DNA from 2 places in the Paenarthrobacter sp. NPDC090522 genome. Region 2 is predicted to be linked to the other one. Evidence: riboswitches for the same ligand, from Rfam matches in the RefSeq annotation. Region 2 holds a riboswitch; the other holds the start of a gene.
The links. Region 2 has a riboswitch for thiamine pyrophosphate ahead of thiD (bifunctional hydroxymethylpyrimidine kinase/phosphomethylpyrimidine kinase). Riboswitches for the same ligand answer to the same signal wherever they lie in the genome.
Positions count from the first base shown of each region.

Region 1: linked by a shared signal. The riboswitch ahead of thiO (glycine oxidase ThiO) and the one ahead of thiD (bifunctional hydroxymethylpyrimidine kinase/phosphomethylpyrimidine kinase) in region 2 are both predicted to bind thiamine pyrophosphate.

Region 1 is NZ_JBIVXL010000002.1:371,637-374,994, forward strand. It holds gene thiS (sulfur carrier protein ThiS) at 1-70, opposite strand, end outside; gene thiO (glycine oxidase ThiO) at 67-1,326, opposite strand; TPP riboswitch at 1,319-1,438, opposite strand; gene thiE (thiamine phosphate synthase) at 1,466-2,131, shown strand; gene ACIQT2_RS03785 (ferritin-like fold-containing protein) at 2,128-2,796, opposite strand; gene ACIQT2_RS03790 (RNB domain-containing ribonuclease) at 2,838-3,358, shown strand, end outside.
Region 2 is NZ_JBIVXL010000001.1:379,135-382,492, forward strand. It holds gene thiD (bifunctional hydroxymethylpyrimidine kinase/phosphomethylpyrimidine kinase) at 8-1,528, opposite strand; TPP riboswitch at 1,520-1,618, opposite strand; gene ACIQT2_RS01765 (Rne/Rng family ribonuclease) at 1,692-3,358, opposite strand, start outside.

The sequences.
Region 1 (3,358 bases), on a different contig from region 2:
ACGTCACGAGGGTGCTGACGGAGGCGCCGTCCACTACTGCGTGGTCTGCTCCGTTGAGTTTGATGTTCATGCTGATTCCTTGGTGAATGGTCCGGTATGAGGGGAGGTATGGATGGCGGGTGCACTTCCCTGCGGGGCAAAGCGGTCCGGCCTGAAGCGTGACCACCTGGGATCGGCCGGGCCGGTCATCAAACCGCCCACGATGGCCGCAGCCACGGGCGTCAGGAGAACTCCGTGCCGGAAGAAGCCCGTGGCGACAATCAGGCCCTGGACCTCCCCCCCGGCACCGGCCACCCGTCCCAGCAACGGTGCATTGTCCGGAGTTCCCGGCCTGGCGCGGGCTGTCGCTTCGAGGAGTTCCAGTTCTGCGACGGCGGGCACAAGGACCTGGGCATCGCGCAGGAGTTGGTAGACGCCGCCGGCCGAGACGGCGTTGGAACTGGCAGACAATCCGTCTTCGCGTTGGGTGGCCCCGACTACCACGGTCCCGTCCTCCCTGGGAACGATGTAGACGGGCACACCCCGCACCATTCCGCGGATGGTCGACGTGACAAGGGGCTGCAGGGATTCCGGGACACGGAGCCGGAGGATGTCCCCGTAGACCGGCCGCAACGGGAGATGGAGCTGCTCCGGGAGGCCGTTGACGGTTGCAGCGTCCAGGCCATTGGCAAGGACTGTTTCCTTGGCCGAGACCCGCCTGCCGCTGCTGGATTCAACGCCGGCTACGCGTCCTTCGTCCCAGAGCAGGCGGACGGCCGTTTCCCGGAGGTGGAAGCCGGAATCGGTCCCCTCGATCCAACTGGTATCGGCGGGACAGTGGGCAGCCAAACCGGCCAGAAGCCTCGCCGCCAGCTTGCGGGGATCCACTTGATGGTCCGCCGGTATGTGGAACGCGCAGGATACCTGCGGACTCAACAACGGCTCCCGCCCACGGGCATCCCTCAGCAGGAGTGGCTCCACCTGGAGTCCCGCAGCCACCTGGACTGCCCGGAGGTCCGCGAGCGCACGGCGGTCGGCGGCGTCGGCACCCACGGCGATGGTCGCCGTCGTGCGGTATCCGGCGGCTTCCCTCGACCCGGCGAGGCTGTCCACGAAGGCGGGCCAGCGCCGCGACGATTCCAGCATGAGTTCCAGGAGATCTTCCTCCTGGTAATGGAGCTCGCTGACGGGAGCCAGCATGCCGGCAGCGGCAAAGGTTGCTCCACTTGCCGGTGCCGGATCGATGAGGACCACCGAACGGCCCAGGCGTCGCGCCTCATGCGCGATTCCGAGTCCAATGACGCCGCCGCCGATGACGGCGACGTCTGCGTGAATGGCTTGTGCCATGGATTCCCTTCCCTACGCCGGTACTAGCCGGATCAGGTCAAGCGGTCGGCGCTGAAGCCCTCTCAGCCGGACAGTCATAAAGACGATCGTCGCGGCTCCCGCAGTACGTGCCCAGTTTAGAGGAACTACTCTGGTTTGCATGACCCAGCCTGATCTCCTTTCCCCTGCCCGCCTGTATTTGTGCACCGACGCCCGCCGGCGGCAGGACGACTTCGAAGACTTTGTGGACGCCGCGTTCGAGGGCGGAGTGGACATTATCCAGCTCCGCGACAAGACGCTCGAGGCTGCCGAAGAACTGGAACTGCTGGAGGTCCTGAACAAGGTTGCCAGCCGCCACGGACGCCTTTGGGCCGTCAACGACCGCGCCGATGTTGCCCGTATTTCCGGGGCTCCGGTGTTCCACATCGGCCAAAAGGACATCCCTCTGGGGGCGGCCCGGGAGCTGCTCCCGGTCGAGGAAACAATCGGCCTCTCCACCCACTCGCCCGAGCAGGTGGACGCGGCTGTGGCCGCTTCCCAGGGACCTGGTGGCCTGGACTACTTCTGCGTAGGCCCGCTCTGGGCGACACCCACCAAACCGGGCCGCGCTGCTGTGGGGCTGGACTTGGTCACATATGCCGCGGAGGCCGTAAAACAAGCCGGGGTGGACCTGCCCTGGTTCGCCATTGGTGGGGTTGACCTTGGAAATGTGGAGCAAGTAGTTGCCGCCGGTGCCAGCCGCATCGTGGTGGTCCGCGCCATCACCGAGGCGGAGGACCCGACGGCGGCCGCGCGGGCGCTGCTTTCGGCGCTCGACGCGGCCTAGGCCGTCAGCCCAAGCCCCGTCATGCGGCGCCCGTGCCGTTCGGCCAGCTCTGCGGTGAGCTGATGGACTGCGGCACGGGATCCGTGTCCATCGCGCAACAGTGGTCCCAGGTCCGGGTGCTCCAAGCCCACCCGCTGGGCCTGGGTGAGGGCCTCCCCCACAATCCGGCGGCCCCAGAGCGAGAGCCGCGAAGCCAGCCGGGGGTCATCCCGCAGGGCCCGGCGCAGCAGGATCCGCAGGGCTTCGGTAGCTTGATCGGCCGAGCAAACCTGCTGGACGAAATGCTGGATCCCGGAATCGAGGAACCCGGCGACCGTTCGGTAAAAGTCCGCCGATACGGTGTCGATGACATAAGCCTTCGTCACCGACTCGAACCAGTCTCCCGGCGGGGTCCGCTCGTGGAAATGGTCGAACGAACCCTGGAACGGGAGCATGGCGTCCTCAGGGTCGTTCCCCATTTCGGTGAGCCTGCCACTGATCACGGCATAGTTTCCGAAGGCGCCAACAGCGATCTTCGCCAGCATGGCCCGTTCGCGAAGCGTCGGTGCCAACCGGGAGTCGGAGGACAACCGGCCAAAGGCGGACAACTCCCCGTAGGCCATGGCACCCAGCAGCCCGGCGGCGAGCTGTCCCGGGGAGTCGTTGCGGCCTGTGGAGGTGCCCATGTTCCAAGACTATCCGTCGAATTCGGGCTAGTCTGACTTTCGTGTCACATCATCGGATAGCGCCCAACGTCGACGATTCTTCCGACCAGCTCGCGGAGTCCCTGGCTGCGCTCAGGACCGAGCTGGAACTGCCCGGCGAGTACCCCGGCGATGCGTTGGCTGAGGCTCGCGCGGCCGTTGAACACCATCAACTCCCCGCCCGGGATTTGCTCGACGTTCCTTTCGTCACCATTGATCCCGCCACTTCCACCGACTTGGACCAGGCCCTTTTCATCGACCATTCAGGCGAAGGCTACAAAGTCCTTTACGCCATTGCGGACGTCCCCTCTTTTGTTGTGCCCGATGGAGCCTTGGACGCGGAAACCAGGCAGCGCGGCCAGACCTACTACGCTCCCGACGGCCGGATTCCCCTCCACCCGGAGGTGATCAGCGAGCATGCCGGCAGCCTGCTGGCCGGGCAGGATTGCGGGGCGTTCGTGTGGGACTTCGACCTTGATGCAAAAGCGGACGTCGTGTCCGTCTCCGTCGCGCGCGCCAAGGTCCGGAGCCGCGCGAAGCTGAG
Region 2 (3,358 bases):
GCGGCCTTCACGCGTGCAACCGCGGGGCGTCAAAGAAGGCCGTCTCGTAGCGGCACGAATGGGCGAAAGCCTCCACCATGGCGGCCCGGTCGTGGCTGGAGGCGACGACCGCGGCCGCGTCCGTAAAGCCGATGGCCTTGCGGGTGGCCTCGGCAAAGTCTTCATCGGCGTAGGTCTTCAACCAGTCCGCATACGCGTGCTCCGACGGGGAACCTGCTGTGACGTAACTTGCGTGGAGCCGGTGTCCCACCTCGGCGTAGAGCCAGTAACAGGGCAGGATGGCCGCGAGCAGCACACCGTAACTTCCAGAGGCCGACGCCGCCAGCAGGTGGTCCACGTAGGCCTTGGTGACAGGTCCGGTGTGGGTTGCGGCCTCCCGCGTGCTCAGCCAATTGCGGTGCAGTTCGGATTCGACTTCGAGGCAGAGCTGCGAGGACCTGGCCCAGAACAGCTGCTCTTCCTCGGTGGGAGCGAGGGCACCTGCCCGTGCCAGCACCCGCGAGTAGCCGTTCAGGTAAAGGGCATCCTGCGCGAGGTAATAGTTGAACTGTGGCTCGGGAAGGCTGCCCGACTCCAGCCCCTGGATGAATTCGAGGCCATGGATGGCGTCCAGCTCAGGTGCCGCTTCCTCCCACAGGCGGGCGGCGAAAGCCCCCGGGCCTTCGGCCTGCTGTGCATGGTGGAAGTGGTTGATGGGGCCGCTGCCATGGCCCACCTCCAGCACATCCGCGGTGGCCAGGGCCTGCAGGAGCCAGGGTTTGACCTCCCGCAGCGACGCTTCCCAGTCTCCCGTCCGCGCCTGGACCGTAGCCAGGGCCGAGGACAACGAGCAGCCCGTTCCATGACTGTTCTTCGTCTCCACCCGTGGCCCCGCCACCGAGACAAGGTCCTGCCGCAGCAAGCCACTGGTATTGACGAGCGCATCGGGACACTCGGCTCCCGCCAAGTGTCCGCCCTTCACCAGCACGGTGTTTCCACATTCGGCCGCGAGCCGCTTGCCTTGTTCGAGGGCAGTGGACCAATCCGTCGCTTCCGGCTCGCCCAGCAGCATGGCGAGTTCAGGAATGTTGGGGGTGATGAGGTCCGCCACCGGCAAAAGGCCGCGCAGGGCGGCTTCGGCGGATTCCCGGAGGAGGCGGTCACCACTGGTAGCTGCCATCACCGGGTCAAGGACCACGACGGCGGGACGCACGTCCTCCAGCCAGCGACGCACCTCGCCAATCACCTCGGCGTCGCCCAGCATCCCGATCTTGACGGCGTCGATGGTTACATCGCTGCTGATCGCCTCAAGCTGCTGCCGCAGGAAGTCCACGGGCGGAACATGGACGGCGGTGACGCCCAAGGTGTTTTGCGCCGTGAGTGCCGTGACTACGCCCATTCCGTAGCCGCCGTGGGCGGCAATGCTCTTCAGGTCTGCCTGGATTCCAGCGCCGCCGGAGGGGTCGGAGCCCGCGATGCTAAGGACGCGCGGGGTCCGCCGGCCGGTGTTTGCCACGGCGTAGACGGCTGATTTCAACGATGAAGTCATGAGGGACATCCCTTCGCCGGTGCTAACCGGACAGGTTCAACGGGTCTGGATCTCAGCCCGGCCCAACGCCTGGCACCCCGTGTCAGTGACCAAGCCTAACGGACGAAGGGTCCGGCAGTAGTTACTGCCGGACCCTTCGTCGGTTACATGACGTTGGCAATGCCTAGAGTTCCGAGGCCGGAACCCCCACGCCGAGGATAATCGGCTCAGAAGCAGCGGACTCCCTCTTGGCCTGCTCCTGCGGCGCCTTGGCTTCATGGGCCGCTCCCCCACCGGTGGACGCGGACACCTCATGGTGCTCTACCGTGGTCTCGTTGGCGGCACCCTGCGCCCGGCTGGCGCTGCGGTTCCGGCGCCCACGCCGGCCGCGGGCACGGCTGGACAGATCACTTTCCTCCGCAGGATCCTGCCGGGTGGGGACGGTTTCCGCGGGAGCAGCAACAGTGGCAGCAGGCCCAGCCTGGCTTTCGACAGCCACGGGACCCCCACCCAGGTGGGAGAAAGCCTCAGCCAACAGGTCCAGAGTCATGGCAGGCTTCTCCGAAGCCGGCTCCTCGTGGTGTTCCACGAAGGGCAGGGCAACCTCTTCACCGCCAAACCGGAGCACCGGCGTGGCACGTGGGGCGCCCTCGACGGCGCCCGAATCGGGCACCTCGTCAGAATGCTCTGCGCCAGCCCCTGTTGCGGCGGCCGCGGCACGTGCTTCTTCCTCGGCCCGGTGAACCTCGTCGTCGTGCAGGTGGGCAGCGTGCGCTGCAGCGGCGATCGTGGCCAGGGCAGCCCTGGTGGCCTGGGCCTTGGCCTGCCGTGCCGGATCCACCGGCTCCGGAGCCGGCGTCGAAGGCGCAGGCGAAGCTGCGGTGTGGACCGGCGTCGAGCTCTCTGCCGGCTGTCCCCCGCCCTTGCCGCGGCGGCGCTTCCGCTCAGTCCGGCTGGAAGGCTGCTGCTGGGTTTCCGTGTGCGGCCGGTGCTGCTCGGCGGCAACAGCGTTTGCACGACGGTGCTCAACAGGTTCGTCGTGAGTCACCACGCCGCGTCCGGCACAGTGCTCGCACTGCTCGCCAAAGACCTCGAGCAGGCCCGTGCCCATGCGCTTGCGCGTCATCTGCACCAAGCCAAGGGAGGTCACTTCCGCCACTTGGTGCTTGGTACGGTCCCGGCCCAGGCATTCCACCAGGCGGCGCAGCACCAGGTCCCGGTTGGATTCAAGCACCATGTCGATGAAGTCGATGACGATGATGCCACCGATATCGCGCAGGCGAAGCTGGCGGACTACTTCCTCGGCGGCCTCAAGGTTGTTCTTGGTGACGGTCTCCTCCAGGTTTCCACCGCTGCCGGTGAACTTGCCGGTGTTGACGTCCACCACAGTCATGGCCTCGGTACGGTCGATCACCAGGGATCCACCCGACGGCAGGAAGACCTTGCGTTCCAGGGCCTTGTGGATCTGCTCGTCGATGCGCCATGCCGAGAAAATGTCCTGGTCCTTGGTCCACTTCTCGAGCCGGCCCACCAGGTCCGGCGCAACATAGGTGACGTAAGCCTCAATGGTGTCCCAGGCATCGTCGCCGGAAACGATGAGCTTGGAGAAGTCCTCGTTGAAGACGTCACGGACCACCTTGATGGTCAAATCGGGCTCGCCGTAAAGCAGCTCGGGTGCCAGGACCTTCGTGGAGGAGGCCTGGCCCTCAATACCCTCCCACTGGGCGCGGAGGCGGTTGATGTCGTGGGTCAGTTCCTCTTCCGAGGCCCCTTCGGCTGCCGTACGGACAATGACCCCGGCGTTCTCCGGCAAACGGTCCTTGAGGATCCGCTTAAGGCGGTTGCGCTCGA